DNA from 2 places in the Allobosea sp. ANAM02 genome. Region 1 is predicted to be linked to the other one. Evidence: riboswitches for the same ligand, from Rfam matches in the RefSeq annotation. Region 1 holds a riboswitch; the other holds the start of a gene.

Evidence for each region. A riboswitch is a leader RNA that binds a small molecule or an ion and turns the genes downstream of it on or off. The one in region 1 is predicted to bind cobalamin.
Region 2: linked by a shared signal. The riboswitch ahead of OCUBac02_RS16615 (ABC transporter substrate-binding protein) and the one ahead of OCUBac02_RS21845 (TonB-dependent receptor plug domain-containing protein) in region 1 are both predicted to bind cobalamin.

What each region holds. Positions count from the first base shown of each region.
Region 1 is NZ_AP022848.1:4,567,889-4,582,612, reverse strand. It holds gene OCUBac02_RS21860 (Vgb family protein) at 1-193, shown strand, start outside; gene OCUBac02_RS21855 (M20 aminoacylase family protein) at 353-1,516, opposite strand; gene OCUBac02_RS21850 (SDR family oxidoreductase) at 1,713-2,417, shown strand; cobalamin riboswitch at 2,501-2,698, shown strand; gene OCUBac02_RS21845 (TonB-dependent receptor plug domain-containing protein) at 2,821-4,767, shown strand; gene OCUBac02_RS21840 (ABC transporter substrate-binding protein) at 4,764-5,624, shown strand; gene OCUBac02_RS21835 (FecCD family ABC transporter permease) at 5,621-6,634, shown strand; gene OCUBac02_RS21830 (ABC transporter ATP-binding protein) at 6,634-7,422, shown strand; gene OCUBac02_RS21825 (lysophospholipid acyltransferase family protein) at 7,496-8,134, shown strand; gene OCUBac02_RS21820 (phosphatidate cytidylyltransferase) at 8,131-9,081, shown strand; gene OCUBac02_RS21815 (hypothetical protein) at 9,078-9,467, shown strand; gene OCUBac02_RS21810 (CDP-alcohol phosphatidyltransferase family protein) at 9,471-10,115, shown strand; gene OCUBac02_RS21805 (iron-containing alcohol dehydrogenase) at 10,128-11,273, opposite strand; gene OCUBac02_RS21800 (aldehyde dehydrogenase family protein) at 11,273-12,655, opposite strand; gene OCUBac02_RS21795 (glutamine synthetase family protein) at 12,704-14,071, opposite strand; gene OCUBac02_RS21790 (GMC family oxidoreductase) at 14,172-14,724, opposite strand, start outside.
Region 2 is NZ_AP022848.1:3,456,112-3,470,835, forward strand. It holds gene OCUBac02_RS16595 (xanthine dehydrogenase family protein molybdopterin-binding subunit) at 1-715, shown strand, start outside; gene OCUBac02_RS16600 (hypothetical protein) at 715-1,344, shown strand; gene OCUBac02_RS16605 (ABC transporter ATP-binding protein) at 1,524-2,318, opposite strand; gene OCUBac02_RS16610 (FecCD family ABC transporter permease) at 2,315-3,358, opposite strand; gene OCUBac02_RS16615 (ABC transporter substrate-binding protein) at 3,355-4,392, opposite strand; cobalamin riboswitch at 4,605-4,816, opposite strand; gene OCUBac02_RS16620 (mandelate racemase/muconate lactonizing enzyme family protein) at 4,852-6,030, opposite strand; gene OCUBac02_RS16625 (M81 family metallopeptidase) at 6,042-7,529, opposite strand; gene OCUBac02_RS16630 (ABC transporter permease) at 7,548-8,396, opposite strand; gene OCUBac02_RS16635 (ABC transporter permease) at 8,396-9,340, opposite strand; gene OCUBac02_RS16640 (ABC transporter substrate-binding protein) at 9,527-11,065, opposite strand; gene OCUBac02_RS16645 (succinylglutamate desuccinylase/aspartoacylase family protein) at 11,123-12,154, opposite strand; gene OCUBac02_RS16650 (GntR family transcriptional regulator) at 12,234-12,992, shown strand; gene OCUBac02_RS16655 (mandelate racemase/muconate lactonizing enzyme family protein) at 12,989-14,185, shown strand; gene OCUBac02_RS16660 (sigma-54-dependent transcriptional regulator) at 14,193-14,724, opposite strand, start outside.

The sequences.
Region 1 (14,724 bases):
GCACGGCACCTGGGAAGATGACATGTGCGAATTGCGGCGGATCGAACCGGCCTCCGGCAAGGTCCTGGACGCGCTTGCCATGCCGTCCGGCGCGGGCCTGTCCGGGATGGAATCGGACGGTGCCGATCTGTTCTATTGCGGCGATGGCGGCAAGAGCACGCTGCGCGCCGTGCGCCGGCCGAAGCGCGCCTGAATGTTGAAGCATGAGCCTGTTCGACAGCCATGAGGCGGGATCAGGCTCATGTCTACGCCGGCCGGTGTAGGGTTTGGCGCCATAGATCGGGGGATCTCTGCAAGGCTCTTCCCCGAGAGCGCCGGCCGAGAAAAGCTTCTTCTCCCATGCCGCAGGCACTCAGCCGGCGGGCAGCCTGTGCCGGACGATTCCGGCATGGAACCGCGCGCCGTGGATCAGGCCGCGATCGTCGAAATCATAGGACGGGTTGTGCAGGGGGGCCGAATTCTCGCCATTGCCGAGATAGGCGAAACAGCCGGGCACATGGTCGAGGAAGCGGGCGAAATCTTCCGAGCCCGTCATCGGCTCCCCGGCGATCGCGACTTTGTCCTCGCCCAGCACGGTCCGGGCGGCCGAGAGCGCCTCCTGAGATAGCGCCTCGTCATTCACCAGCGGCACGAATTCGCGCGTATAGGTCAGTTCGTGGCCGAGATTGTAGCTCTCCGCCGTGCCGCGCGCGATGATACCCATCTGATGCTCGATCGCGGCGCTGACCTCCGGGCGGAAGCTGCGGGCGTCCCCGAGGATGCGCGCGGTTCCCGGCAGCACGTTGCGGGTGCCGTCCGTCAGCAGTTCGGTGACGGAGACGACCGCGATATCCGCCGGGCTCAGCCGGCGCGAGACGATGGTCTGGAGCTGCATCACCAGCGCGCAGGCGGCGACCAGCACCTCGCTGCCGGCGTGGGGTTTTGCCGCATGGCCGCCGACGCCCTTCAGCACGATCTCGAAATTATCCTCGGCCGACATGAAGGCGCCGGCACGCGTCTGGAATTGCCCGATGCCGAGGCCCGGCATGTTATGCAGGCCGTAGATCTCGTCGAAGGGAAAGCGCTCCATCAACCCGTCGTCGAGCATGGCGAGCGCGCCGCGGCCCCATTCCTCGGCCGGCTGGAACAGAAAGCGCACGGTGCCGTCGAACCCGCCTTCCTCCGCCAGCAGCTTCGCCGCGCCGAGCAGCATGCTGGTATGGCCGTCATGGCCGCAGGCATGCATCACGCCGGGCGTCTGCGAGCGATGGGCCTGCTCGCCCTGCTCGGCGATGCGCAGCGCGTCCATGTCGGCGCGCAGCGCAATGGCGCGGTTGCCGCTTCCACGCTTGAGCGTGCCGACGACGCCCGTGCCGCCGATGCCCTCGGCGACCTCGTCCAGGCCGAACTCGCGCAGCTTCTCCGCGACGAAGGCTGCCGTTCGCTTCTCCTCGAAGCCGAATTCCGGATGGGCATGCAGGTGGCGGCGCCACGCGGTCATCTCGGATTGCAGGGTGTCGAGATCGAGCTTGGACATCGGAGCGGCCTTGCATCACGGGGTGCCGAAGAAATAGGTCAGATGTGCCGAAAGAAGCGCTGCAATACTGCCGGCCAAGTGCAAATTTCTTGCACCCGGCGACCGGCTGGCCAGCGCGCGGACGGGTTCGTCACGGCCTGGCCGGAATGCTAGGAACGTTGCCGGATTCGCGTCAGCCGATGCAGGAGGAATGGACATGGCAGTGGATAAGGTCGCCCTGGTCACCGCGGGCGGGAGCGGGATGGGCGCCGCGGCGGCGAAGCGCCTCGCGCAGGACGGGTTCGCCGTCGGCATCCTCTCCTCCTCGGGCAAGGGCGAGACTTTGGCTGCCGAACTCGGTGGCATCGGCGTCACCGGCTCCAACCAGTCGAACGACGACCTGAAGCGCCTCGTCGATCTCGCCATGGAGCGCTGGGGCCGCGTCGACGTCCTCGTCAACAGTGCCGGCCACGGGCCGCGCGCGCCGATCCTCGACATCACCGACGAGGACTGGCACCGCGGCATGGACACCTATCTGCTCAACGCTATCCGCCCGACGCGGCTGGTGACGCCGATCATGCAGAAGCAGAAGGCCGGCGCGATCATCAACATCTCGACCGCCTGGGCCTTCGAGCCAAGTTCGATGTTCCCGACATCGGCGGTGTTCCGGGCCGGCCTCGCCTCCTTCACCAAGATCTTCGCGGACACCTATGCGGCCGACAATATCCGCATGAACAACGTGCTGCCGGGCTGGATCGACAGCCTGCCGGCGACCGAGGAGCGGCGGCAGGGTGTGCCGATGCAGCGCTACGGCACCAGCGACGAGATCGCCGGCACCATCGCCTTCCTCGCCTCGAAGGACGCGGCCTATATCACCGGCCAGAACCTGCGCGTCGACGGCGGCATCACTCGCGCGATCTGAGGTTCTTCCGGGCGCCGATCCGGCGCTCGGCTTTCCGGCTTCGATCGCCGCGCGGCGCCGTTTGACGCCGCCATGTTTTCGCCTTACGCGTCACTGCGACGGTTCCCTCACGGGATCAAAAGGGAACGCGGTGCGGGTGGTTCGCCACTCCATGCCGCGGCTGCCCCCGCAACTGTAAGCGGCGAGCCTTTCGCCAGACGCCACTGGGGCCTCGGACCTGGGAAGGCGGCGCAAGGCACCGACCCGCGAGCCAGGAGACCTGCCGTCAGCCGTGGTCACACGCGAACACGTTCGGACGGGGTGTTTCGATCGCTGATTTGACTGTTCGCCGCCTTTCGCGCGGCTGATGGGAGATCGCGTTCGCGGTGACGTGCCACTGACGTCAACGCCCGAGGTCTCCATCGTGAACGTCTTCCTCCCGGCCGCCGGATGCGGCCGCCTGCTGCTGTCCGCCTCCTGTTTCGCCATCCTGGCTGCCGTTGCCCCGGCTGTCGCCCAGAATGCACCCGCTACCGTGGCGCTCGACGAAATCATCGTCAGCGCCACGGGCACGCCGACCCCGGCGCGCGAGATCGCGAGCGCCGTCACCGTGATCACCACCAGGGATATCGAGCAGCAGCAGCGCCGCACCTTGCCGCAGGCGCTCGCCACCGTGCCCGGTCTCAACATCGTCCAGACCGGCGGTCCAGGCGGCCTGACCTCGGTCTTCATGCGCGGCACCAACTCCAACCACGTCAAGGTGCTGATCGACGGCATCGAGGCCAACGACCCCTCGGCACCGAACCGCTCCTTCGATTTCGGCTCGATGCTGACCGAGGATATCGAGCGCATCGAGGTGTTGCGCGGCCCGCAGAGCGGCCTCTACGGCGCCAACGCGCTGGGCGGCATCATTTCGGTGACCACGAAGCGCGGCGAAGGGCCGCCGAAGATGACCGCGCGCGTCGAGGCCGGCTCGCACGGCACCTTCAGCCAGTCCGCCGGCTTCAGCGGCGGCGACGATCGCTTCAACTACGCCTTCAACGCCGCGCATTTCCGCGCCGACGGAACCGAGGTGACGCCGCCGAACCTCGTGCCGCCCGGCCGCCGGATCAATCCGAACATCTTCGACAATTACAGCTATTCCGGCCGCCTCGGCTTCGCGCTCACCGACACGCTGACGCTGAACTGGGTCGGCCGCTATCAGGACGGCCAGCTCCGCTATACCGGCGATACCGGCTTCCCGAGCCGGCCCTCGCCCTATCGCTCCCTGCAGAACTACGCGCAGGCCTTCACCCGCGGCGAGGTGGTCTGGGATCCGCTCGCCGGCCGCTTCGTCAACACCTTCGGCCTGTCGTATTCGCGGCAGGACAGGGGAACGCGCACGGCGTCTGCGGCAACCGGCCTGCTCGGCCTGTCCAACCAGAGCCTCGGCGAGCGCATCAAGTTCGACTGGCGCGGCAATCTGGAGATCGCGAAGGGCCACAACCTGATGATGGGCCTGCAATACGAGCGCGAGCGGCTGGACACGACGAACCTCATCGCCTCGAACGGCAACAAGGCGGCCTGGCTCGAATATCAGGGCAATCTCCAGGATCGCTATTTCCTGGCGGCCAATATCCGCCACGATCATGACGACAGCTATGGCGGGCACACGACCTACCGCGTCGCGCCGGCCGTGATCATCCCCGGCACGGACACAAAGTTGAAGGCGAGCTACGGCACCGGCTTCAAGGCGCCGACGCTGAGCGAGCTGTTCATCGACTACCGCCCCGGTTTCAACTTCTTCGGCAATCCCAACCTCAAGCCGGAGGAGAGCCGCGGCTGGGATATCGGCTTCGAGCAGCCGCTCTTCGACAAGCGCCTGCAACTCGGCGCGACCTGGTTCCAGAACGACATCGAGAACCTGATCGTCACCAATACCCGGCGCGATTCCTACGCCAATATCGGCAAGGCGAAGACGAAGGGCGTCGAGGCCTTCGCCGCGCTCGAGATCTTGCCGCAGTTCCGCATCCGCGCCGACTACACCTTCACCCTCGCGAAGGATGAGATCGCCCGGCAGGAATTGCTGCGCCGGCCGCGCCACGAGGCGAGCGCGACCGCAACCTGGGCGCCCACCGACAGGCTCAGCCTCTCGGCGACGCTGGTCTATGTCGGGTCCTGGGTCGACGGCAATCGCGACTTCTCGGTCCCGCGCATGCGGGCGAAGGGCGCGACGCTGGTCAATCTCGCCGCCGAGTACAAGGCGACCGACAGGGTGACGGTGTTCGGACGGGTCGATAACCTCTTCGACAAGCGCTGGGAGAATCCGGTCGGCTTCCTCGTGCCGGGCCTCGGCATCTTCGGCGGCATCAAGGTGGCCATCGGCGGATGAGCTTTGCCCGGCTCCAGCGGCGCCTGCGTGGCGCTTACCTGATCACCGTCGCGCTTTCGGGCGCTGCGGTATCGGTCACGTCCGCCACGGAGCGGCCGGCGCGCATCGTCTCGCTCAACATGTGCACGGACGAGCTCGTGCTGCGCCTGGCCGATCCCGCACGCATCGCCTCGGTGACATGGCTGTCGCAGGATCCGCGCAACGCCAACATCGCCGAGGCCGCACGCCTGATTCCGGCCAATCACGGCCTGGCCGAGGAGGTACTGGGCTTCAAACCCGATCTCGTCGTCGCCGGCGCCTATACGACGCGCGCCACCGTTTCCCTGCTCCGGCGCGTCGGCATCACGGTCAAGGAATTCGGCGTTCCTCGCAACCTCGCGGAGATGAAGGCGCAGATCGCGAAGATGGCGGAGGTTCTCGGCGAGCCCGAGCGCGGGCAAGCGTTGCTCGCCGGGATCGAGCGGCGACTGCAGGCGCTCGCCGCGCGTCGCGTCGAGCGGCCACTCCGGGCGATCGTCTTGCGTCCGAGCGGCTTCACGGTCGGGCGGGGCTCGCTCGTCGACGAGATTCTGGCCCGCGCTGGCCTCGTCAACATCGCCGCCGAGCTCGGTGTCGAGAGCTATGGCCAGATCGCGCTTGAAACTGTGGCGCTCGGCCGTGCCGATATCCTGATCCTGAACGAGACGCCGGACGGGCCGCCGTCGCTGGCGCATGAGGTCCTGCACCATCCGGTGATCGAGCGGCTAGGGGACCGCCTGAAGCTCGTCGCCTTGCCGTCGCGGTTCTGGACCTGCGCCGGCCCGAGCGTGCTCGACGCGATCGAATTGCTGGTGCGTGCCGTGGAGGAGAAGTCATGAGGTCGGAGGCTTCATCCGACGTCAGGCCGGTGGTGCTGCTGGGATTGCTTGCCCTCGCCACTCTGGCGATGACCGCGATCTCCATGGCTGTCGGCTATGCGCCGCTGGCGCTGGGCCAGGCGGTGTCGGACCTCCTCGCGGGGCAAAAGAGCCTGCCGGCACTGGTGCTCTACGAACTGCGCCTGCCGCGCGCCCTGCTCGGCGCGCTCGTCGGCTTCAGCCTCGGCATGGCCGGCGCGGCGATGCAGGGGCTGCTGCGCAACCCGCTGGCCGAGCCGGGCGTTATCGGCATCTCCAGCGCGGCCGCCTTCGGTGCCGTCCTCGCCTTCTATAGCGGGCTCTCGGCCAGCCTCGCGCTCGCCCTGCCGCTCGGCGGCATCGCGGGTGCGCTGCTGGCGACCTCGATCCTCTTCATCCTGCTTGGACGCGGCGCGAGCACGACCACGCTGATCCTTGCCGGCGTGGCGCTCAACAGCTTCGCGGGCGCGGCGACCGCGCTCGCCTTGAACCTAGCGCCCAACCCCTACGCGGCGCTGGAGATCGTGTTCTGGCTGATGGGCTCGCTGGCCGACCGGAGCATGAGCCACGTCGCGCTGGCCCTGCCGCTGATGCTGCTCGGCTGGATCCTGCTCGCCTCGACGGCGCCTGCCCTCGATGCGCTCAGCCTCGGCGAGGACACGGCGGCGAGCCTCGGCTTCGACCTCGGCGGGCTGCGCGCGCGCGTGATCGGCGGGGCGGCTCTCGCCGTCGGCAGCGCGGTCGCGGTCACAGGCGCGATCGGCTTCGTCGGACTGGTCGTGCCGCATCTGCTGCGCCCGCTGGTCGGTCATCGGCCGGGGCGGTTGCTGGTCGCCTCCGGCTTCGGCGGCGCCATGCTCGTGCTCGCGGCCGATATCGGCGTCCGGCTCATGCCGCTCCGGCCGGAACTGAAGCTCGGCGTCGTCACCGCGCTGATCGGCGCGCCCTTCCTGTTCGCGCTGGTCCAGCGCCTGCGTCGGGAGGCCTTGTGATGGCGATCACGGCTTCCGGAATCGCGGTCTCGCTCGGCGGCAAGCCGATCCTGCACGATGTCGATGCCCAGGTCCGGCCGGGTGAGCTGCTCGGCCTGATCGGCCCCAATGGCGCCGGCAAGACGACCCTGTTGCGCGTGCTGGCGGCTCTGCTTGAGCCGGAGCGTGGCAGCGTCGATTATGACGGCGCCTCGGCGCGCGCGCTGGGGCGGGCTGCATTGGCGCGCCGCGTCGCTTTTCTCGCGCAGGGCGGAGAGGCGCCTGCGGCGCTCGCGGTCGAGGCGCTGGTCGGGCTCGGCCGGCTGCCGCATCGCCGCCCCTTCGCGGAGGCCGGCGACACCGACCGCGACGCGGTCGCGCGGGCTCTGACGCTCTGCGACGTGGCGGGCTTCGCCGGGCGTGCGGTCGGGACGCTTTCGGGCGGCGAGCGTCGTCGTGTCCTGCTGGCGCGGGCGCTGGCGGTGGAAGCGCCTTACCTCCTCGCCGATGAACCCTTGGCCGGTCTCGACCCGCAGCATCAGCTCGACACCTTGCAACTCCTGCGTCGGATCAGCGCTGGCGGCACCGGCGTGGTCGTCGTGCTGCACGATCTCACGCTCGCCGCCCGCTTCTGCGACCGGCTGCTGCTGCTCGATCACGGCCGGCGGATCGCCGACGGCGCGCCGGCCGAAGTCCTCGACGATGACAGGCTCGCGCAGGTCTTCGGCATCCAGGCCCTGCACGGCTTCCACGCCGATGAGCCCTTTCTCCTGCCCTGGCAGGTGCTCAACAATGAAAATGCGCCTTGAGCGGCGCCAATATCGACAGCGCCAGCATCAGGCGCTACCTCCTCTGGTCGGCTAACGGGGGCGAGAACGGGGCATGCGTAGGGTAGCGGCAGGTCTGGCGGGCGCGCTGATCCTCTTCCTCGCCCGCTTCGTCACGGCCGTCCGCGGCCGCTGGGCGGGCGTCGAGCCCACGGACGAGCAGCGCATCTACTTCGCCAACCATGCCAGCCATGGCGATTTCGTCCTGATCTGGACCGTGCTGCCGCGGCGCATGCGCTTTTCGACCCGCCCCGTCGCCGGCAGCGATTACTGGCTGAAGAGCGGGCCGCGCCGCTTCATCGGCCGCGACGTCTTCGACGCCGTCCTGATCGACCGCGATCGCGACAGCCGCACCAGCGACCCGGTCACCCAGATGACCGAGGCGCTCGATGCCGGCTCCTCGCTGATCGTGTTCCCCGAGGGCACGCGCAACATGACCGAGACACGGCTGCTGCCGTTCAAGAGCGGCCTGTTCCATCTGGCGCAGGCGCGGCCGGACGTGGCCCTCGTGCCGACCTGGATCGACAATCTCAACCGCGTCATGCCCAAGGGCGAATTCGTGCCGATCCCACTGATCTGCACCGTCACCTTCGGCGCACCGCTGCGTCTTGCCGATGGCGAGGCGAAGCCGGATTTCCTGGCGAGGGCCGAGGCCGCCTTGCTCGCCCTGTCCCCGAAGGCGAACGCGTCATGACGATGCCGCATCCCGATCTGGTGGCCGTGCTCGCCGGCATCCTCGGCGTCCTCGTCCTCGCCTCGGCCATCGGCTTCGTGCTGCAGCGCAAGCTCTCGCCCGACGGCTCGAACGCCGTGGTCGAGAACCTGAACGACCGCATCCGGGCCTGGTGGGTCATGGTCGTGCTGATGGGGCTTGCCCTCATCGGCGGCAAGACCGGCGTCACCCTGCTCTTCGGCTTCTGTTCCTTCGCGGCGCTGCGCGAGTTCATCACGCTGACCGATACGCGCCGGGCCGATCACTGGGCGCTGGCCGCTGCCTTCTTCGTCGTGCTGCCGGTGCAGTATTACCTGATCTGGATCGAGTGGTATGGGCTCTATTCGATCTTCATCCCGGTCTACGCCTTCCTGCTGATGCCGATCATCGCGGCGACGCGCGGCGATACCGACCATTTCCTGATCCGCATCGCGGAAGTGCAATGGGCGCTGATGATCTGCGTCTTCGCGACCTCGCATGTGCCGGCGCTGCTCAGCCTCGATATCGCCGGCTATGAGGGTCGCAACGTCCTGCTGATCGCCTTCCTTGTCATCGTCGTGCAGATCAGCGACGTCCTGCAATATGTCTGGGGCAAGCTTCTCGGCCGCACCAAGATCGCGCCGAAGCTATCGCCCTCGAAGACGGTCGAAGGCTTCGTCGGCGGTGCATTGAGCGCCACCGCCGTCGGCGCAGGTCTGTCCTGGATGACGCCGTTCACACCCCTGCAAGCCGCTTTTCTCGCGCTGGTCATCGTCCTGATGGGCTTCTTCGGCGGGCTCGTCATGTCGGCGATCAAGCGCGATCGCGGTGTCAAGGACTGGGGCAACCTGATCGCCGGCCATGGCGGCTTCATCGACCGGCTCGACTCGGTCGTATTCTCGGCGCCGATCTTCTTCCATCTCGTCCGCTACGGCTGGTCGGCCGTATGAGCAGACCGCTCGCGCGCCTGATGCGGAGCAGCATCGTCCATGTCGGCTTCGCCTTCCTCGCGATGGGAAGCTGGGCGGTCTTCGCCAACCGCGCCCATCCGATGCCGGCGCCGCTCCAGGCCGGACTGCTGCAGGGCGCGATCTCGGCCACGATCACGCTGGTCCTCAAGCGCTGCATTGAGTATCTCGCCAGCCGCTTCTCGGGCCTCACAGCCTTGCTCGCGCCGCCCGCGATCGCCGGCCTTGTCTCGGCGACGCTGCTGACGCTTCTCCACACGATCGGCGGCACGCCCGAGATCGCCAAGACCATCGCCGTGCCGCTCACCGTCGCGACGAGCTACGCCGCGCTCTACAACTATTCGCTCTGGCGCATCCGGAAGGCCTGACCCATGGCGCATGACGAGAACCGCCGCCCGCTCGCCAGCCGCGATTCCGGCTGGGCCCGCACGATCGCCCGCAAGCTGTGCGCGGCTTCCGTGACGCCGAACCAGATCTCCAAGGCGAGCATGGCGATGGCGGCCGTCGCCGGCATCGCCTTCTGGCAGGCGGGCGCGACCACGGGCGGTTCTCGCGTTGCCTTGCTGTTCGTTGCCGCGCTGTTCTGCCAGTTCCGATTGCTCTGCAATCTGTTCGACGGGATGGTCGCGATCGAGGGCGGCAAGCAGGCGCCAGACGGGCCGTTCTGGAACGAATTCCCCGACCGCGTCGCCGATATCCTGATCCTCGTCGGTGCCGGCTATGGCGTGGGGCAGCCGGCGCTGGGCTGGGCAGCGGCGGCTTTCGCGGTGCTGACCGCCTATACCCGCGAGCTCGGTCGCAATTGCGGTCTGCCCGCCGATTTCTCCGGGCCGATGGCCAAGCAGCACCGCATGGCGGTGATCACGGCGGCTGCCGTGCTATCATTGGCGGAGCCGCTCTGGAGTGGCCACAACCAGGTTCTCGTCGGCGCGCTCTGGCTCATCGCTGTCGGCGCCGCAATCACCGCGATCCGGCGCGCCGCGAACATCGTCCGCAAGCTGCGCGCCGGTTCATAATACCCACCGATCTCAGATCGACTCGATCAGCAGCTTGCGCGCCGCGTCGACCGTGAGTTCCACCGGGTTGCCGCCGGTCGAGGGGTCTTCCACGGCGGCCTCCGCCAGTTCGTCGATCCGGTCGGTTCCGACGCCGAGCGCGCCGAGCTTGTCGGGAATGCCGAGATCGGAGCGCAGCTTCAGCACGAAATCGTAGAAGCCGTCGAAGCCCCCGGCGATGCCGAGATAGGCGGCGGCAGCCGCGATCTTCTCCTCGATCGCCGGGCGGTTGAAGCGCAGCACCGGCGGCATCACGACCGCATTCGTGGTGCCATGATGGGTGTGGTAGACCGCGCCGACCGGATGGGAGAGCGAATGGATCGCGCCCAGCCCCTTCTGGAAGGCGACGGCGCCCATCGCGGCGGCCGCCATCATCTGCGTGCGGGCCTCGATATCCCCGCCATCGGCATAGGCGCGCGGCAGGTAGGTCTTCACCAGTCGCATGCCTTCCAGCGCGATGCCCTGGCTCATCGGGTGGAAGAAGGGCGAGGAGTAGGCTTCCAGGCAATGCGCGAAGGCGTCCATTCCGGTGCCCGCCGTGATCGCCCTGGGCATGCCGACGGTCAGCTCGGGGTCGCAGATCGTCACGCCCGGCAGGAATTTCGGGTGGAAGATGATCTTCTTGGTCTGGGTCTGCGAATTGGTGATGACCGAGGCGCGCCCGACCTCGGAGCCGGTTCCCGCCGTGGTCGGCACCGCGACGATCGGCGCTATGCCCTCGATCGAGGCGCGCGTCCACCAGTCGCCGATATCCGCGAAATCCCAGACGGGCCGGGTCTGGCCGGCCATGAAGGCCACGCATTTGCCGAGGTCGAGACCGGAGCCGCCGCCGAAGGCGACGACGCCGTCATGCCCGCCCGCCTTGAAGGCTCGGACGCCGGCATCGAGATTGCGTTCGTTCGGGTTCGGGTCGACATCGGCGAAGATCGCCCGGCCGAGCCCGCCGGCCTCGAGGATGTCGAGCGCGTTGGCGGTGATCGCCATGCTCGCCAGCCCGCGATCGGTGACCAGCAGCGGCCGCTTCATGCCGAGCGCCTTGCAGTGGTCGGCCAGTTCCCTGATCCGCCCCGCACCCAGCTTGACGGCGGTCGGATAGCTCCAGTTCGCGGTGATCGGCATCAGCCAGCTCTCTTCAGATGGTAGGATTTCGGACGGGTGAGGTTGTGGAAGCCGATGACCGAGAGCGAGCCGCCGCGCCCGGTCTCCTTGACGCCGGTCCAGCACAGGGCCGGGTCGAGATAATCGGCGCGGTTCATGAAGACGGTGCCGGTTTCCAGCTCCTGGCCGAGCCGGGCTGCGCGCTCGGCATCGCCGGTCCAGAGCGAGACGGTAAGGCCGTATTTCGAGTCGTTCATCAGTGCGACAGCTTCGGCATCGTCGCGCACCTTCATGATGCCGACCGCCGGTCCGAAGGTCTCCTCGCGCATGATCGTCATGGAATGGTCGACATCGACCAGGACCTGCGGCGCGAGATAGGCGCCGCCATCGTCCTGCGGGAACAGCTTGGGATCGACCAGCGCTCGTGCGCCCTTCGCGGTCGCCTCCGCGATCTGCTCGCGCACCACCTGCGCGAAGCGCTTGTGGGCCATCGGGCCGAGCGAGGTCTCTCGATCGAGCGGGTTGCCGAGGCGGTAATTCGAGACCCAGGCGACCGATTTCTCGACGAAGGCGTCGTAGAGGCTCGCATGCACATAGATGCGCTCGATGCCGCAGCAGCACTGCCCGGAATTGAAGGTCGCGCCGTCCATCAGCGTGTCGACCGCCTTGTCGAGATCGGCGTCCTCCATGACATAGCCGGGGTCCTTGCCGCCGAGCTCCAGCCCGATCCCGGTGAAGGTCCCCGCCGCCGCGCGCTCGATCGCCTGCCCGCCCGCGACGGAGCCGGTGAAGTTGATGAAGTCGAACTGCTTCTCGGCGATCAGGCGCGACGAGGTCTCGTGGTCGAGGAAGACGTTCGCAAAGACCTCTTCCGGCACGCCGGCCTCATGGAAAGCCCGCGCCAAGCGCTCGCCGGTGAGCAATGTCTGGCTGGCATGCTTGAGGACGACAGCGTTGCCGGCGATCAGCGCCGGCGCCACCGAGTTGATCGCGGTCATGTAAGGGTAGTTCCAAGGCGCGATCACGAAGACGACGCCATGCGGCTCGCGCGCGATGGAACGTTTGAACGCGGCGCTATCCTCGATGACGAGAGGCGCCAGCGCCTCGCCGGCGATCGAAGCCATGTAGTTCGAGCGCTCGTTGAAGCCCTTGAACTCGCCACCATACTTCACCGGCCGGCCCATCTGCCAGGCGAGCTCGGTTACCACCTCGTCGCCCATCTCGTTGAGCCGCGCGACGCCCTTGAGCACCAATGCGATGCGCTCGTCGAGCGGGCGCTTCGCCCAGGCCTTCTGCGCCCTGCGGGCATGGGTGACCACGGCCTTGGCCTCGTCGAGGCTCAAGGCCGGCCGCTCGGCATAGACCGAGCCGTCCACCGGCGACACGCATCGGATCATCGTCATCGTTACTATCCGTCTGGCTGAAGGCTTTGCTGCAGGAGGGAGGATTGGTCAGGCGCGCTCGAAACCGCGCTTCACTTCCCAATCGGTGATCCGGCGGTCGTATTCCTCCTGCTCCCATTCGGCGGCGCGGACATAGTGGTCGATCACGCCGTCGCCGAAGGCCTCGCGCAGCATCGCCGAGCCCTTCAGCGCGACGGTCGCATCACGCAGGGTCTTGGGGATTTCGCGGACATCCCGGTCGCCATAGGCATCGCCGACGAAGGCCTCTTCCAGCTCCATCTTCTTCTCGATGCCGTCGATCCCGGCGGCGAGCAGCGCCGCCATGGCGAGATAGGGGTTGAGGTCGGAGCCACCGACCCGGCACTCGATGCGGATGCCCTTGGTGCCGGCGCCGCAGAGCCGGTAGCCGGCCGTGCGGTTGTCGGCGCTCCAGACCGCCTTGGTCGGCGCGAAGGTGCCGGCGACGAAGCGCTTATAGGAGTTGATATAGGGCGCGAGGAAGCCGGTGATGTCCGAGGCGTGCGCCAGCAGTCCCGCGACGTAATTCCGCATCAGCGGCGACATGCCGTGCGGCGCCTGCGCGTCGAGGAAATGCGGCGTCTTGCCGTCGGCGCTCCAGAGTGACTGGTGGATATGCGAGGAGGAGCCGGCATGCGCGTTGCTCCACTTGGCGAGGAAGGTGATCGACTTGCCCTGCGCCCAGGCGATCTCCTTGCAGGCGTTCTTGATGATCGCGTGCCGGTCCGCCATCGTCAGCGCGTCGGCATAGCGGACATTGATCTCCTCCTGCCCGGCCGAAGCCTCGCCCTTGGAGTTCTCGACCGGAATGCCGGCGCTCTGCAAACCGTTGCGGATCGCTCGCATCACCGCCTCTTCCTTGGTCGTCTGGAAGATGTGGTAGTCCTCGTTGTAGCTGCTCGCGGTCTTGAGGTCGCGATAGCCGCTGGCGCAGGCATTCTCGTAGCTCTGGTCGAACAGGAAGAATTCGAGCTCGGTCGCCATATAGGCCTTGAGGCCCATCGCCTCGAGCCGCTTGACCTGCTTCTTCAGCACCGCGCGGGGCGAATGCGCGATCTCGTGGCCGTGATGGTCGAGCACGTCGCAGAGTACGAGCGCGGTGCCTTCGAGCCAGGGCACGCGGCACAAGGTCGAGAGGTCCGGCTTCATCGTATAGTCGCCATAGCCTGCGGCCCAGCTCGTCGCCGTATAGCCGGCTACGGTTTCCATCTCCATGTCCGTGGCGAGCAGGTAGTTGCAGCTATGCGTCTCGTGATGCCCGCTTTCGAGGAAGAAGGCGGCGTGAAAGCGCTTGCCCATCAGGCGCCCCTGCATGTCGACGAGACAGGCGAGCACCGTATCGATGCGGCCGTCGGTGACATCCTGCTTCAGAGCGTCGAGCGTGTAGGCTTGCGTCATGCCGGTCATCCATCTCCGATGCGCGATCTTCACACGGTAATGCCCCCGGCGGAATAGCCGGCTCGCATCCCCCGGCCTGAATATTCGGCAGGGTTCCGCTTCACCCGGTTGCCATCAGGGCGGCGGCGCGCTCTCCAACCATCATGGCCGGTGCGTTGATGTTGCCCGAGGGAATGGTCGGGAAGATCGAGGCATCGACGATGCGCAAGTTGTCGATGCCGTGCACCCGCAATTGGGCATCGACCACGGCATCATCAGCATTGGGCCCCATCCGGCAGGTCCCGCAGGGGTGGAAGACCGAATAGGCGTTGGCGCGGATCGCGGCGACATGGGCCTCCTCGTCGGCGGTTTCCGGCCCCGGCCGGATCGCGGCATCGATCACGGCCGAGAGAGTTGGCGTCGCGGCGAGCCGGTGCAGGAAGCGCGCGCCCTCCAGCAGGATGCGCAGATCCTCCGGCTCGGATAGATAGTTCGGCGCAATCTCCGGTGCGACATTGGGATCGGGCGAGCGGATCGCGACATGGCCGCGGCTGAGCGGGCGGCAGGGCGAAACGCTGAGGCTGAAGCCCGGAAACGGGTCGGGCTTCATCAGGGCGCGCACGCCCGGTACGGCGCGCTCATAGCTCAGCGGCGAGAAATAAAGCTGCATGTCC
Region 2 (14,724 bases), 1.1 Mb from region 1:
ATCGGTCGAGGGCGCCAACAAGATCTTCTACGAAGTGCCGGACTTCCGCTGCGAGGTGCATAATCCCAAGGTCGGCGTGCCGACCTTGTGGTGGCGCTCCGTCGGCCACACCCATACCGGCTATGCCGTCGAATGCTTCGTTGATGAGCTGCTTCAGGCGGCGGGACAGGACGCCGTGCAGGGCCGCCTCGCCCTGATGGGCGACAAGCATCCGCGCGCCGCCGGTGTGCTCAAGGCCGTCGCGGAACTCGCGAACTGGAAGGGGCCGGGGCCGGTCGACGGGCGCGCCCGCGGCGTCGCCGTGGTCGAAAGCTTCGGCTCCTTCGTGGCCCAGATCGCCGAGGTCTCGATGGGGCCGGAAGGCGAGCCGAAGGTGCACAAGGTCTGGTGCGCGGTCGATTGCGGCGTCGCGGTCAATCCTGACATCATCCGCGCGCAGGTCGAGGGCGGCATCGGCTTCGGCCTCGGCCACGCGCTCTATGGCCAGATCACCCTCGATGGCGGGCGGCCGATCCAGACCAATTTCCACGAATACCGTTCGCTGCGCATCCACGAGATGCCGGCCGTCGAGGTGACGATCATCCCTTCGACCGAAAAGCCGAGCGGTATCGGCGAGCCCGGCGTGCCCCCGATCGGCCCCGCCGTCGCCAACGCGCTCGCCGCGCTCGGCCACGGCCGGCCGCGCCAGTTGCCGATGCAAGGAGGCACCGTCTGATGAGCCGCAACCTGATCCTCGCCGCAGGCGCCGCGCTCGCGGTCTGCATTGGCGGCAGCGCACTGACGCTGGCGCAGAATGCCGGGCAGGCCCAGCCCGGCGGCGCGAACCTGCGCCCCGCAGCGAGCTTCGCCTCGATCGCCAACCAGCGCGACCGCTCGGTCGCGCTGTTCAACGAGATGGGCAAGGTGCTCACCCACCCGCGCTGCATGAACTGCCATCCGGCGACGGAGCGGCCGCGCCAGGGCGATCTGCGCAAGCTGCACGAGCCGCTCGTCGTGCGCGGCAAGGACGGGCATGGCGCCGCGGGCCTGCCTTGCGCGACCTGCCACGGCAAGCAGAACTTCGACCCGGCCGGCGTGCCCGGCGACGGGCACTGGGCGCTGGCTCCGGCCTCGATGGCCTGGGAGGGCAAGACGGTCGGCCAGATCTGCGAGCAGTTGAAGGACCAGAACCGCAATGGCAGCCGCGACCTCGCCGCGCTGGTGAAGCACGTCACCACCGACACCCTCGTGCTCTGGGGCTGGAACCCCGGCAAGGGCCGCACGCCGGCGCCCGGCACGGCCGCCGCGTTCGGCGCGCTGATGCAGGCCTGGGCCGATAGTGGCGCGGCCTGCCCAGCACCTTAGAGCATCGGACTGAATATGATATTCAGTCAGATGCTCTAAATCTTTGATTTTACATCGACTTTTTCCGAAAGCCGCGTTCCGCTTTTCGGGCCGATGCTCTAGCGGGCGAAGCGCAGTCCCTGCATCCGTCGATGCGGTGGCGCTTGCGCCGCGCCGACGACGAAAGGCCCGACGAGGCTTCAGGGGCTCCCGGGCGCCTGCCTTCGTGGCTCGGCCTCGATCAGATATTCGATATGCCGGCGTCCCGAGGCTCCCGGACGGATCGAGACCGCGACCCCGAAGATGCGCTGGATCGCCTCGGCGGTCAGCACCTCTTCCGGCGCGCCCGCCGCCTGAAGGCGGCCCTCGTGCAACAAGGCGATCTCGTCGCAAAACATGGCGGCGAGGTTGAGATCGTGCAGCGCCATGATGCAGGTGATGCCGAGGCGCCGGACCAGGCTCAGGATCGAGAGCTGGTGCTGGATATCGAGGTGATTGGTCGGTTCGTCGAGGATCAGCTCGCTCGGCTCCTGCGCGAGCGCGCGGGCGATATGGACGCGCTGGCGCTCGCCGCCCGAGAGCGTGTGCCAGCACTGATCGTGGCGCTCCGTGAGCCCGACCCGCGCCAGCGCCTCGTTGACCGCCGCTTCGTCGGCCTCATTCCAGGAGGCGAGCGCGGCGCGATGCGGCGTGCGGCCGAGGCGGACGACATCGCAGACGGAGAGCTGGATCTCGGTCGTGGCCTGCTGCTCGACGAAGGCGAGACGCCGCGCGAGCTCGCGGCGCGGCACGGCGGCGATGTCGTTCCCGTCGAGCGTGACGACGCCGCTTGCGACATTGCGCAGGCGGCAGAGCAACCGGAGCAGGCTCGACTTGCCGGAGCCGTTCGGGCCGATCAGGCCGAGCACCCGGCCGGGCGCGGCCTCCAGCGTCACGCCGTCGACGATCATCCGGCCGCCGGCACCCCAGCGGATCTCGCGGGTCGCGAGCGTCATGCCGGCCTCCGGGCACGATAGAGAATCAATGCGAAGACCGGCGCGCCGAACAGCGCCGTCACCACGCCGATCGGCAGTATCTGCTGGGGTATCAGGATGCGGGAGAGGATGTCGGCAAGGATCATGAAGATCGCGCCGACGACGAGGCAGGCCGGCAGCAGGCGGGCATGGCCGGAGCCGACGAGGAAGCGCGCGGCATGGGGAATGATCAATCCGACGAAGCCGACCGTGCCGACGATCGAGACCATCACCGCCGTCATCACGGCCGTCGTTGCGAACAGCACGACCTTGACGCGCGTGACGGCGACGCCGAGCGAGGCCGCGGCATCGACGCCGAAGGCGAAGGCATCGAGCGCCTTGGCGTGAAGCATACAGATGGCGAAGCCGATGAAGGCGACCGGCGCCGCCATCCAGATGTCGGGCCAGCGCACGCCGCCGAAATTGCCGAGCAGCCAGAACATGACGCCGCGCGCCTGCTCGGCGCTGGCGAGCGTCGTGACGATCGTCGCGGTTGCCGCGTTGAAGAGCTGCGAGGTGGCTACGCCGGCGAGTATGACACGGTCGCTTGCCCCGCCCGCCCCAGCCGCCAGCATGGCGACGACGACGAGCGCGGCGCAGGAGCCGATGAAGGCGCCGGCCGAGACCGAGAGCACCGCGCCGCCGATGCTGATGCCGAGGATCAGCACCGCTACCGCGCCGGTCGAGGCGCCGGCCGAGATGCCGAGGATATAGGGCTCGGCCAGCGGGTTGCGCAGCAGCGCCTGCAGGATCGCACCCGACAAAGCGAGCGCGCCGCCGCAGAGCCCCGCCATCAGCGCGCGGCTCAGGCGATAATCGAAGATCACGCCCTGCTGGATCGCGCTGACGGGGAAGTCGAGATCGAACAGCCCGTTGCCGAGCGCCTTCAGGGCCGTATCCAGCGGGATGCGCATCTCGCCGATCGTCACCGCCAGCGCGACCGAGAACGTCAGCGCCAGCAGCGAGGCCAGTGCGATGCCGATCCGCGCCGGCCAGTTCGGCCCGTGGGCGGCGTGGCTCAACGCGAGATCCCGAAGCCGGCTATCGCCTTGGCCAAGATCTCGATGCCGTCGACCGTGTCGAGCCCGGCGCGGGTCGCGCCGACATCCATGATGACGACGCGGTTGTTCTTGACGGCGTCGAGCTTGCTGGCGACCGGATCGGTCTTCAGGAAGTCCAGCTTCTTCTCGATATCGTCGGCCGGGAAGCGGCGGCGGTCCATCTTCACGGTGACGATCACGGCCGGATTGGCGGCCGCGATGCTCTCCCAGCCAACCAGCGGCCATTCCTCGTTGGTCGAGATGACGTTGCGGGCACCGAGCTTGGACAGGATATAGGCGGGCACGCCGTTCTTGCCGGCCATGAAGCCGTCGCCCTTGATGTCCTTGCTGGAGAACCAGACGACCACCGGCACGTCCTGCGCCTTCAGCTTGGCGACCTGCTCGACCGCCTTGTCCTCGCGCGCCTTGAGCTCGGCGACAAGCTTCTCGGCCCGGTCGGCGACGTCGAAGATTTCGCCGAATTCGCGGATGTTGCGGTAGACCAGATCCATCGTGAACATCTGGGTTCGCACGCCGTCGCCGGCCCCGGAATTATCCTTGCCGACGCAATCGGTCGGCGAGACATAGCTCGGCACCTTGACCTTGGCGAACTGGTCGCGCTTGCCGACGATGCCGTTGGGCCCGACATGCCATTCGAACATCGCCGTGACGAGATCGGGCTCTTGCGCCAGCACCGCCTCAAAGCTCGGATCATTGTCGGCGAGGCGCTTCACCTTGGCATTGACCGCCTCATAGGGCTTGGCCACCGGCGAGAACCAGACCGCCGTGCCGACGACGCGGTCGCCGAGGCCGAGCGCGTAAAGGATTTCGGTCTGCGTCTGGCCGATCGCGACGACGCGCCTGGGCGCGGCGTTGAAGGTGATCGTCTCGCGGCAATTCTCCAGCGTCAGCGGATATTTCGTGGGCGCCGCCGTGGCCGTGCCGGCGGCGAGAGTGCCGAACAGCGCGGCGGCAGACAGGCGAAGCAGGGAATTGAACGGGCGCGCAGCCGGCATCGAGACCATCCGAAATGTAACAATGTTGCATTTCTGATAGAGCGCGCGGCCGGCGGCCGTCAAGCCGCCCCGAGCGGCCTGTGTGGTGGACTTCGTGAACATGGACTTCATCGCTCCCCGAGATGACGGCCGGGGCAGCTTGGGCATGTGGGACGGACAAGCGGCACGGGGCCGCCATCGACACACAGGCTCCGGAACACCCCGTCCGAAAGACGTCTTCGACGACCGGGGCAGGTCTCCTGGCTCGCGGGTCGATGCCGCTTCCGCCCGGCCTTCCCGGCGCGCAAAGCGCCAGTGGACGATGGACAGAGAGCTCGCCGCTTACAGTTGCGGGGGCAGCCTCGGCTTTGGCGCGGGTGGCGCCTCACCGAATTCCCTCTTAGCTCCGGGAGCAACCCGAAGAACCTCGATCAGCGCACACCCTATAAGGGCGCAACGCGGCGTCAAGCGGACATCGCGTCAGAGGCTCGGCGTAGCGTAGAGCCGCTTGCCGCCGACGGAGATCTCAACCTCCTGAAGATAGCCGCGCAGCGCCGTGGTCGCGACGGCGATGCCGAGACCGGGGACGTCGGGCGCCGCGACCTGCCCGTTCGCGTCGCGCTCCAGATGATTGGCGGAGATCGCGGTCGCGAGCGGCTTCGGCATCGCCGGGTATTCGCAGATTTTGTGCTCAGCCAGACCGGCATAAGGCTGGAGCGAGGCCGAGAGCGCGAGATGCGAGGTGAAGGTGTGGTTGACGAAGGTCACGCCCCTCGCGACGGCATAATCCGCTACCGCTTTGGACGGACCGATGCCGCCGATGCGCCCACAATCGATCTGGACATAGCCGATGCCGCCATAGTCGATGAGCTGCCGCGCCATCGACTCGTTATGAGCGCCCTCCCCGCCGGCCAGCCGGACCTTGGGGCTGCGTTTGGCAAGCGCGCCATAGGCTTCGAGCGCGCTGGCGTGGAAAGGCTCTTCGAACCAGAGCACGTTCGCCTTCTCCATCGCCGGCAGGCGGGCAGCGGCGCGCTCGACATCCTCGATGAAGATCTGGCCGGTATCGACGAGCAGGATGCCGTCCTGACCCAAGCCCTCGCGAGCGGCGACGAAATGCTCGGCATCGGCCTCGACGCTGCCCCGGCCGATCGGCCCCCAGCCGAACTTGGCGGCGCGGAAGCTGCGGCTGCGGGCATCGCGGGCGCGCTCTAGGGTTTCCTGCGCCGTGTCGCCGAACAGGACCGAGGCATAGGGGGTCTTGGGATGGCTTTTCGCGTAGCCGAGCAGGCGCCAGACCGGCTCGGAGCGCATCTTGCCGAGGATGTCCCAGAGCGCCATCTCGACGCCGGAGAAGGTATGCGGCGCCTGAAGCAGGTCCATCGAGTTATAGGCGACGGCCGCGGCGATGCGAGCGATGTCCTCAGGGCTTTCCAGAGTCTGGCCGAGGACGGAATCGGCGACCGGCCGGCAGACGCCATGCGACATCGGGCAGATGAAGGCGGCGATGGAGGGCAGCGGCGCCGCCTCGCATTCGCCCCAGCCGACATGGCCGCCGGCGGCGACCCTGACCAGCAGCGCGTCCTGGCTGCCATCGGCCTCATCGGTGACGACGGGCATGGCGAGATAGAAGAAATCGACGGCCTCGATCCTGGGCACAGGTCTTCTCCTCACAGTTCGTAGATCGTGGCGCGGGGCGCGAAGGCGACGCCCTCGTCGAGCGGGTAGATCGGCCGGGCGCAGATGGTGTGGCCCAGGCTCTTCAGGTTGGCGGAGGTCGCGCCGGGCGCATCGATGTTGAAGTTCCGCGCGCACCACTGGTCGAACATGTGGAACTCGGTGTGGGGGGACTTCACCACGATCAGGTCGAAATCGGTCGGGTCGATGCCGTTGGCGTAGTACATCGCGCGGTCGAACAGGCTGACCGAGCGGCTCATGACCACGACGGTGACGTTGTCCCAGGTCAGCACCGCAGTCGGCCCGGCGCTCAACGGCGCCTTCATTGTCTCCAGCGCCGCCTCGCCATCCGAGAGCAGCTTGACCTTGGCCTTGACCTGCATCGGCGGGAAGCGCGCGGGATCGATCGAACCGCCGAGCGCGACCTCGATCGTCGCGCCGATTCCGGCCTTGTGCGCGGCGGCCGCTGCCGGCGCGTCGACGATCTGGGCCAGCACCCGCTTGCCGTAGCCGGCCTTGCGCAAGGCGGCGAGGATCGCGTTGCTGTCGCCGGAGGCGCCCGACGAGGTCGCGTCGGCGGCATCGGTGAAGATCACCGGACCGTCGATGCTGCGGGCCTGCGCGATGGCACGTTCCAGCGGGACGAGCTTGCCCTGCATGCGGAAGCGCAAGGGCCAGAATTCCTCGGCGAGCCGGATCGCCTCGCTCTCGGCAGCGTCCCTGTCGCCATCGGTGAGGATCAGCACCTGCGAGCAGAGTTCGGGCACATCGGTAAAGGGATTGCCGATCATGATGCCGGCCGCGAGCGCCCGCCCCTCCTCCTCCAGCCGGCGGCATTCGGCCAAAAGCTCGCCGTAGCAGCCGATCTTGGTGATGAGTTCGTCGCCACGCACGAGAGCGGGAATGACGACGCGGGCGGCGACCGGCTTGATCCCGCCCGCCATCAGCTTGAGCAGAAGTTCGGCGGCGCGGCGGCCCGTGTCCGCGAAATCGACATGAGGGTAGGTCCAGTAGATCGCGAAACCGTCGACATTGCGGAGCATGCGATCGGTCAGGATGCCGTGGAGGTCGAGCGAGATCACGATCGGCATGTCCGGCCCGACGCGCTGACGCAGCTTCTCCAGCAGGTAGCCTTCCGGATCGAGCTCGCCATCAGCGCCCATCGCGCCATGCAGCGAGACATAGATGCCGTCTATGCGATCGAGCTTCGCGAAGATCGCGGCGAGGATTTCTTCCGAGAGCTTCTTCCAGCCTGCCGCCGAGAGCGGGCCGGCGCTGCCCGAGCGCGCGCAGATCGTCGGCACGATCTCGATATCTGGCCTCGCCTCGAAGACCGCGAGCGCGCCGCCGAGCTCCTGGTTCTGGCCGCGCTGTACGTAGAGCCCGTCGCCATGATGGATCAGGAAGTTCTCGTAATGCGACGGCAGGGGGTTGAAGGAGGAGATCTCCTGCTTGCAGTCGGCGATCAGGATGCGCTTCATCGGGCGGCTCCGGCGGGGTCAGAATTTCAGGCGGGGGTCGAGCACGTCGCGCAGGCCGTCGCCGAGCAGGTTGAGGCCGAGCACGCAGGTGATGATCGCGAGGCCCGGAAATACCGTGATCCAGGGCGCCTCGCGCATGAAATCGCGCCCCTGGGCGATGATCGAGCCGAAGGAGGCGGCCGGCGGCGGCGGACCGGCGCCGACGAAGGAGAGCGCGGCCTCGGCCAGGACCGCGATGGCGAAGACATAGGTCAGGCGCACGATCAGCGGGCCGGCGACATTGCGCAGCACATGCTTGAACAGGATCGTCCATTCGCCGACGCCGATCGAACGGGCGGCGGCGATGTATTCCTGCTCCTTTTCGAGCAGCACCGAGGCGCGCACGATGCGGGCCGTATGCGGAGTCGTGGCGATGGCGAGCGCGATCACGACATTGGTCAGCGAGGCACCGAGCACGGCCGAGACGACCATGGCCAGCACGATCGACGGGAAGGCCATCAGCGCATCCATGATCCGCATGATCGGCTGGTCGAGATGATGGAAATAGCCGGCGACGGCACCGCAGAGCGTGCCGGCGATGCCTGCCAGAAGTGCCGTGAAAGCGCCGATGGCGAGCGAGATGCGGGCGCCGATCATCACGCGGGAGAGAATATCGCGACCGAAATGGTCGGTGCCGAACCAGTGCACGGCGCTGGGCGCCGCAAGGCGGGCGCGGACATTGCTTTTGAGCGGATCGAAAGGCGTGAGCCAATCGGCGGCAAGCGCGACCGCGACCATTGCGAGCACCAGCACCGCCCCGATGACGAAGGAGCGGTTGCGAAAGAGGCGCCCCCAGAGCGCGCGGCCGACGAGTGGCGTGCCCTGCATCAAGCCAGCCTCACCCGGGGATCGACCACGGCGTAGAGGATGTCGACGACGAGATTGATCGCGAGATAGATGACCGCGAGGAAGAGCAAGCCGCCCTGCAGCACCGGGAAATCGCGCGAGGCGATGGCGCCGACGATCAGGCGGCCGATGCCGGGAATCGAGAAGACCTGCTCGACGATGACCGCGCCGCCGAGCAAGGCGCCGGAGACGATGCCGATCACGGTGAGGATCGGGATCATCGCGTTCGGCAATGCATGGCGCAGGACGACATGGAGCTTGGCCAGCCCCTTGGCATCGGCCGTGCGGACATAATCCTGCGAGAGCGTATCCAACATCGAGGCCCGCGCCATACGGGCGATGAAGCCGACCTGCACCAGCCCCAGGGTCAGGGCCGGCAGGACCATGCTGCGCAGCCATTCGGCCGGCGATTCCATGAAGGGCGTGAAGCCGCCGCTCGGCAGCCAACCGAGCGAGACAGCGAAGACCAGCACCATGACGAGGCCGAGCCAGAAATCCGGTACCGAGAGCCCGAGCAGCGCCGTGGTCATCACCGCCTGATCGGGCCAGCGGTTGTGATTGACGGCCGCGATGATGCCGGCGGCGACGCCGAAGAAGACGGCGAAGGCCAGCGCCAGCGCCGCCAGCGAGAGCGTCACCGGCAGGCGCTCGATCAGGGCCGCCGTCACCGAACGGTTGAGCAGGATCGACTGGCCGAGATCGCCACTCAGGATGCGGCCGTACCAGCCCAGCATCTGCTGCGGCAGCGAGAGATCGAGCCCGAGCGCGCTGCGCAGCCTGGCGACCTGTTCCGGCGTCGCCGAGGCGTCGAGGAAGGCTGCCGCCGGATCGCCCGGCACCAGCCAGATCAGCGCGAAGGACAGCAGCGAGACCAGGACGAGCACGAGAAAGGCGCCCGCGAGCCGGCGGATCAGGAAATGCCCCATGCCGCCCTCCTTTCGAGCGTTGGTCGATGATCGAGAAAGAGGCGCGTCATCCCGGGCGACCGGAGGGAGACCCGGGATCCATTCCGGAGCGCTTCCGATGAAGGTTCAGGCATGGATCCCGGATCGGCCCCGCTTCGCGGCTTGTCCGGGATGACATCGTTCTGGACAGCTGGCGAACGACTGCCCTCAAGGCTCCAGCCAGACGCCCCACATGCGCGGGATGCGATAGGGCTTGAAGTTCTTGAGCTTGGCCGTCGAGGCCTGGAAGACGCCGTAGTTGCCGGCCTTCATCGCGACAGCCGCGTCGTACATGTGCTTCTGGAAGGCGTCGAAGAGGGCCTTGCGCTTCCCTTCGTCCATCTCGGCGTTGAAGGCGGCGGCGATGCGATCGATCTCCGGATCCTTCGCCTGCTGCGAGAGGCCGTTGACCCAGGGCGCCATCACCGAGCCCGGACCTTCATAGGGCTCGATGCCGAAGCCATGCGTCCAGAAGGTCCAGCCGGTCGGCGTGAAGCCGATTTTCGAGACGGTCGGCCAGTCGGAAACCGCGATATCGACCTCGACGCCGATCTCCTTCAGCTTCTGCTGGACCAGCGTCGCCGTATCGACATTGGGGCGCAGGTTGTCGGTGATGAAGGTGACCTTGCCGCCCTTGTAGGAGGATTTGGCGAGCAGCTCCTTGGCGAGCTTGATGTCGGACTTGTTGTACTTGTCGCTGCCGACCATTGAATGGAAGGCCGCGCCCGGATAGAGCCAGCTCGGATCCATCTGGTAGATATCGGCATAGGAGATCGCCATGATCTCCTCCATGTCGAGCGCCGCCTGGACGGCGAGCCGGAAGTTCACGTCATTGGCGGGGGCCTGGGCCTGGTTGAACTTGATCACCTGCAGGCCGAACGGCACCATCTTGTGGATGGTGAAGCGGTTGTCGGTGCCCAGGCGCTTTGCGGTCGGCCCGTCGACGGTCTCGTTGAACTGGATCTGCCCGGCTTCGAGCGCCGCGCTGCGGGCGCCGCCCTCCGGCATGAAGCGAAAGGTCACCGTATCCAGGAAGGCTTCCTTCTTGCCGGCGAAACCGTCGCGGCCGGTGCCCTTCGGATTGGGCGCATAGCCGTCATAGCGCGTCAGCTTGACGTGGCTGTCCGGCCTGTACTCGACGAATTTGTAGGGACCGGTGCCGATGATCTCGATCTTGCCGGCTTCCTTGGCAGCCTCGCTCGCCGGATAGATCGCGATCGGCGCGCGCGGCGAGGAGAGATTGTCGAGGAAGGTCGATTGCGCCTGCTTCAGCGTGACCGTGACCTCGTGCTCGCCGCTCGCCTTGATCGTGTCGATGGCGGCGACCAGCGCCGGCGAGGCGCCGACCTTGCGATAGCGCTCCAGCGAGGCGACGACATCGGCCGCGTCGAGCTTCTTGCCGTTATGGAAGCTCACGTCCTTGCGGATCGGGAAGACATAGGTCTTGCCGTCAGGCGAGACCGTGACGCCCTCGGCCAACTCCGGCACGGGCTTGGCGTTCTCGTCGCGAGCATAGAGCGTCTCGAAGATGTGGAGCGTGACGTTGCGCGAGGCCTGCGCCGAGGTGATCTGCGCATCGAGCGAAGGCGGCGCCTGGCTGATGCCGATGACGACGTCGCCGCCCTTGCGCTGGGCCAGCGCGTTCTGGGCCCCTCCGAGCATGAGCGCCGCCGCGAGAGCCGCGCCGACGATGATGTGCTTTGCCATGTTCTTGTCCCCTCAGGATTGATGGTCAGGCACGTGGTGGTTCAGGCGTAAGCTGGGTCAGGCCGCGGCACGCGCCGCGTCGTAATCCTCCATCAGCACGGCGACGGCATCGCCGCGCTGGACGCGGCCAGGGCCCGCGGACATCCAGAGCACGCCGTCGCGGCGGTAGCGGACCTCCAGCGGGTCGCGGTCGATGTCCTCGACGAAATGCAAACAGCCCGCGAGATCGCCGGCGCGGCAGAGATCGCCGACGACGTTACGCGGCTCGAACAGGCCACCGGCCGGCGCAAAGGAATAACCGGCGGCATCGCGCACCATCATGTGGCGGGTGCCGGGAGAGCCGTTGCGCTGCGTCGTGTCGGGTTTTCCGTCCATCAGGCCGAAATGCTTGAGAATGTTGGTCAGCGCCCGGTCGGCGATGCGCACGCCCTCGACATTGACGCGGCCCCAGCCGCCGAGCTCGGTGCCGAGCGAGAGGATGCCGCGCCGCTCCACGGAGGAGGTCAGGGTCGCGCCTTCGTCGACGCCCCAGAACACGACATTGTAGGGCGCGCCGAAGGCTGCAGCCGCCGCCATGGTGCGCTCGCGCAACTTCGCGTCGGCGACGTAGTGCATGTTGGTCGAGAGGGCCGAGTCGCCGGAATGACCGGCGGTGTGGAGATCGACGGAGACATCGATCAGCGGCAGCACGACGCTGTCGACGAAATGCGCCAGCATCTCGGAGAAGGTGCCGCGCGGATTGCCGGGGAAGCAGCGATTCATATCGCGGTTGTCGACCGGCGAGAGCCGGGTGTCGTTGAGCACGGCCGGCATGTTCAGCGCCGGGATCATGATCACCCTGCCCTGCACCTTGGCCGGATCGAGGCTGTGGGCGAGGCGCGAGACCGCGATCTGGCCCTCGTATTCGTCGCCATGTACGCCGCCGGTGAACAGGACCGTCGGACCGGAGCCGTTCTTCACGCTGACGACCGGGATTTCGACGACGCCCCAGCCGGAGGTGTTGCGCGACAAGGGCGCCCGCAGATAGCCGGCCTGCCGCCCCGACGCTTCAAAGTCGATCTCGCACCGAATTCGGCTTTCCGACGCCATAGCGAACCCCTCCTCGCTCTTGCGTTTCGTATGATTGTATACGATCATACGATCTGTCAAGCGAAGGGCAGAGAGCCGGATGACCGATACGGGCGAGCGGATGCGGGCAACCGAAGCAGCGGCGCAGGAGCGGGCGAGAAGCTCTGGCCCCGACTGGCAGCCCTTGCAGCCACAGACGCTCGTCGACCATGCGATCGAGGCGATCATCGCCGGCGCTGCCGCCGGGCTGATCCTGCCGGGCGACCGGATCGTCGAGGTCGATCTTGCCCGCAAGCTCGGCGTGAGCCGCGTTCCGGTGCGCGAGGCTTTGCGCCTGCTCGAAAGCCAGGGCGTCGTGGTCAGCGAGCCCTACAAGGGCATTCGGCTCCGCCCGGTGACGAACGAGCGCGTCTCCGACCTCATCGAGGCGCGGATCGCGCTGGAAGCCAGCGCGGTCGTGCGCGCCGTGGCCGCCGGCCGCAATCACGGCGCCCATCTCGACGAATTGCGGGCTGCCGTCGCCGAAATGGAGCTGATGGCGGCGCGCGGCAGCGCCTATGGTGTCGCGGTTGCCGATACCGGCTTCCACCGCGCGCTCTGCCTGCTCGGCGGCAACAGTGTCACCTTCGACCTCTGGGAGACGCTAGCGCCGCAATGCACGATCATCTTCGGCCTCGCCACCTTCGGCAAGCCGATGGCCGGCGTGGTCGAGGAGCATGTCGACCTGCTCGCGGCCTTCGAGGCCGGCGATATCGCGGTGATCACCCGCACGCTCGACGAGCACATCACCGTCATGAACCACGCGATGGATTACGAGGCCATCGTCGCCCAGCGCCGCAGGGAAAGGGATTTGCCGTGAACGACCAGCCCATCCAGACGCGCGCGGCCGGCCGGGCGGCGGGGCTCCCGCCCTTCCGCATCACCCGCATCGAGGCCGCCCCCCTTTTCGGCGAAAGCCCGAAGGGCGGCTGGTCGGCCGAGATCCGGCCGGAGGATTCGATCCATGCGCTGATCGCGGTGCATACCGACCAGGGCCTGACCGGATATGGCAGCGTCTTCACCGATGGCCGCCTCGTGCAGGCCGGGCTGAAGGTGCTGGAACCGCTTTTCCTCGGCGCGGACGCGCTCTCGCCCGATTTCGTCAGTGAGAAGCTGCACCAGAACACCTTCTGGATGGGGCGCGGCGGCACGCTGACCCATACAATCAGCGGCATCGACATCGCGCTATGGGACATCCTCGGCCAGGCGACGGGGCTCAGCGTCGGGCGATTGCTGGGCGGACGCTATCGCGAGCGCGTGCAGCCCTATTGCTCGCTCCTGATGGAGAAGCCGGATGTTATGCGGGACGTCGTCGCCAGCTACCGCGAAAAAGGCTTCAGCGCCTTCAAGATCGGCTGGGGGCCGTTCGGCCGGGCGCTCGACGTCAAGCTCGACGAGGCAATCGTGCGTGCCGCGCGCGAGGCGGCGGGCGAGAAGTCCAGGCTCTTCGTCGATGCAGGCGCCAGCGACGCGCTCTGGCCTCATGGGCTGAAATGGGCGAAGCGCACAGCCGAAATGCTAGCGGATTACGAAGTCGGCTGGTTCGAGGAGCCGGTGAGGCCCGATGCCATCGACGATTACCGCGAATTGCGTCGCTCCTCGCCCGTGCCGATCGCCGGTTGCGAGGTGCTGACCCGGCGCCAGAGCTTCATTCCCTGGCTGACGACCGGAGCACTCGACATCGTCCAGCCCGACGTCACCAAGGTCGGCGGCATCTCCGAGCAGCGCCGCATCGCCTGGATGGCCTATGATCTCGGTATCAAATATGTCGGCCATGGCTGGAACACGGCGCTCGGCCTCGCCGCCGACCTGCAGATGGCCGCAGCCTTCCCCGATGCCGATCTCGTCGAGTTCATCGGCGGCAGTCCCTATGTCGACGGTATTCTGGCCAAGCCCTTCGCGCTCGATGCCGAAGGCTGGCTGACGATCCCCGACCTGCCGGGCCTCGGCGTCACGATCGATCGCGGCAAGCTCGGGCGTTATACGCCGGACCCGCAGGCGCTGTTCGGGTAAGTCTCACTCACTCCGTTGTCGCATAGGCGGCACGGTCGATGCCGTGGCGGGCGAGCTTGTCGTAGAAGGTCTTGCGGGGGATGCCGAGCATCTCCAGCGTCGCGCGGACATCGCCGCGATTGGCCTCCAGCGCCTCACGGATGAGGTTTGCCTCGATCGCATTGAGGCGATCCGGCAGGCTGGCGACCGGAGCGTCAGGGCGGGCCGATTGCGCCGGCAGATCACTGGACAGGCCGAGCACGACCCGTTCGGCGAAGTGGACGAGTTCGCGGACGTTGCCCGGCCAGTCGTTCTCGACCAGATGGCGCTCGACAGCCCGATCCAGCCCCGGCACCGGCCGGCGATACTTTTCCGCCGCGCGGGCGAGAAAGCGCGTGAAAAGCAGCGGAATATCGCGGCGGCGCTCGCGTAAAGGGGGGATGCGCAACGTTACGACGTTGAGGCGGTAATAGAGGTCCTCGCGAAAATCGCGACGCTGGGCGGGGTCGCCGAGATCGGCCTTCGTCGCGGCTACGACGCGGAGATCGACACGGCGAAGG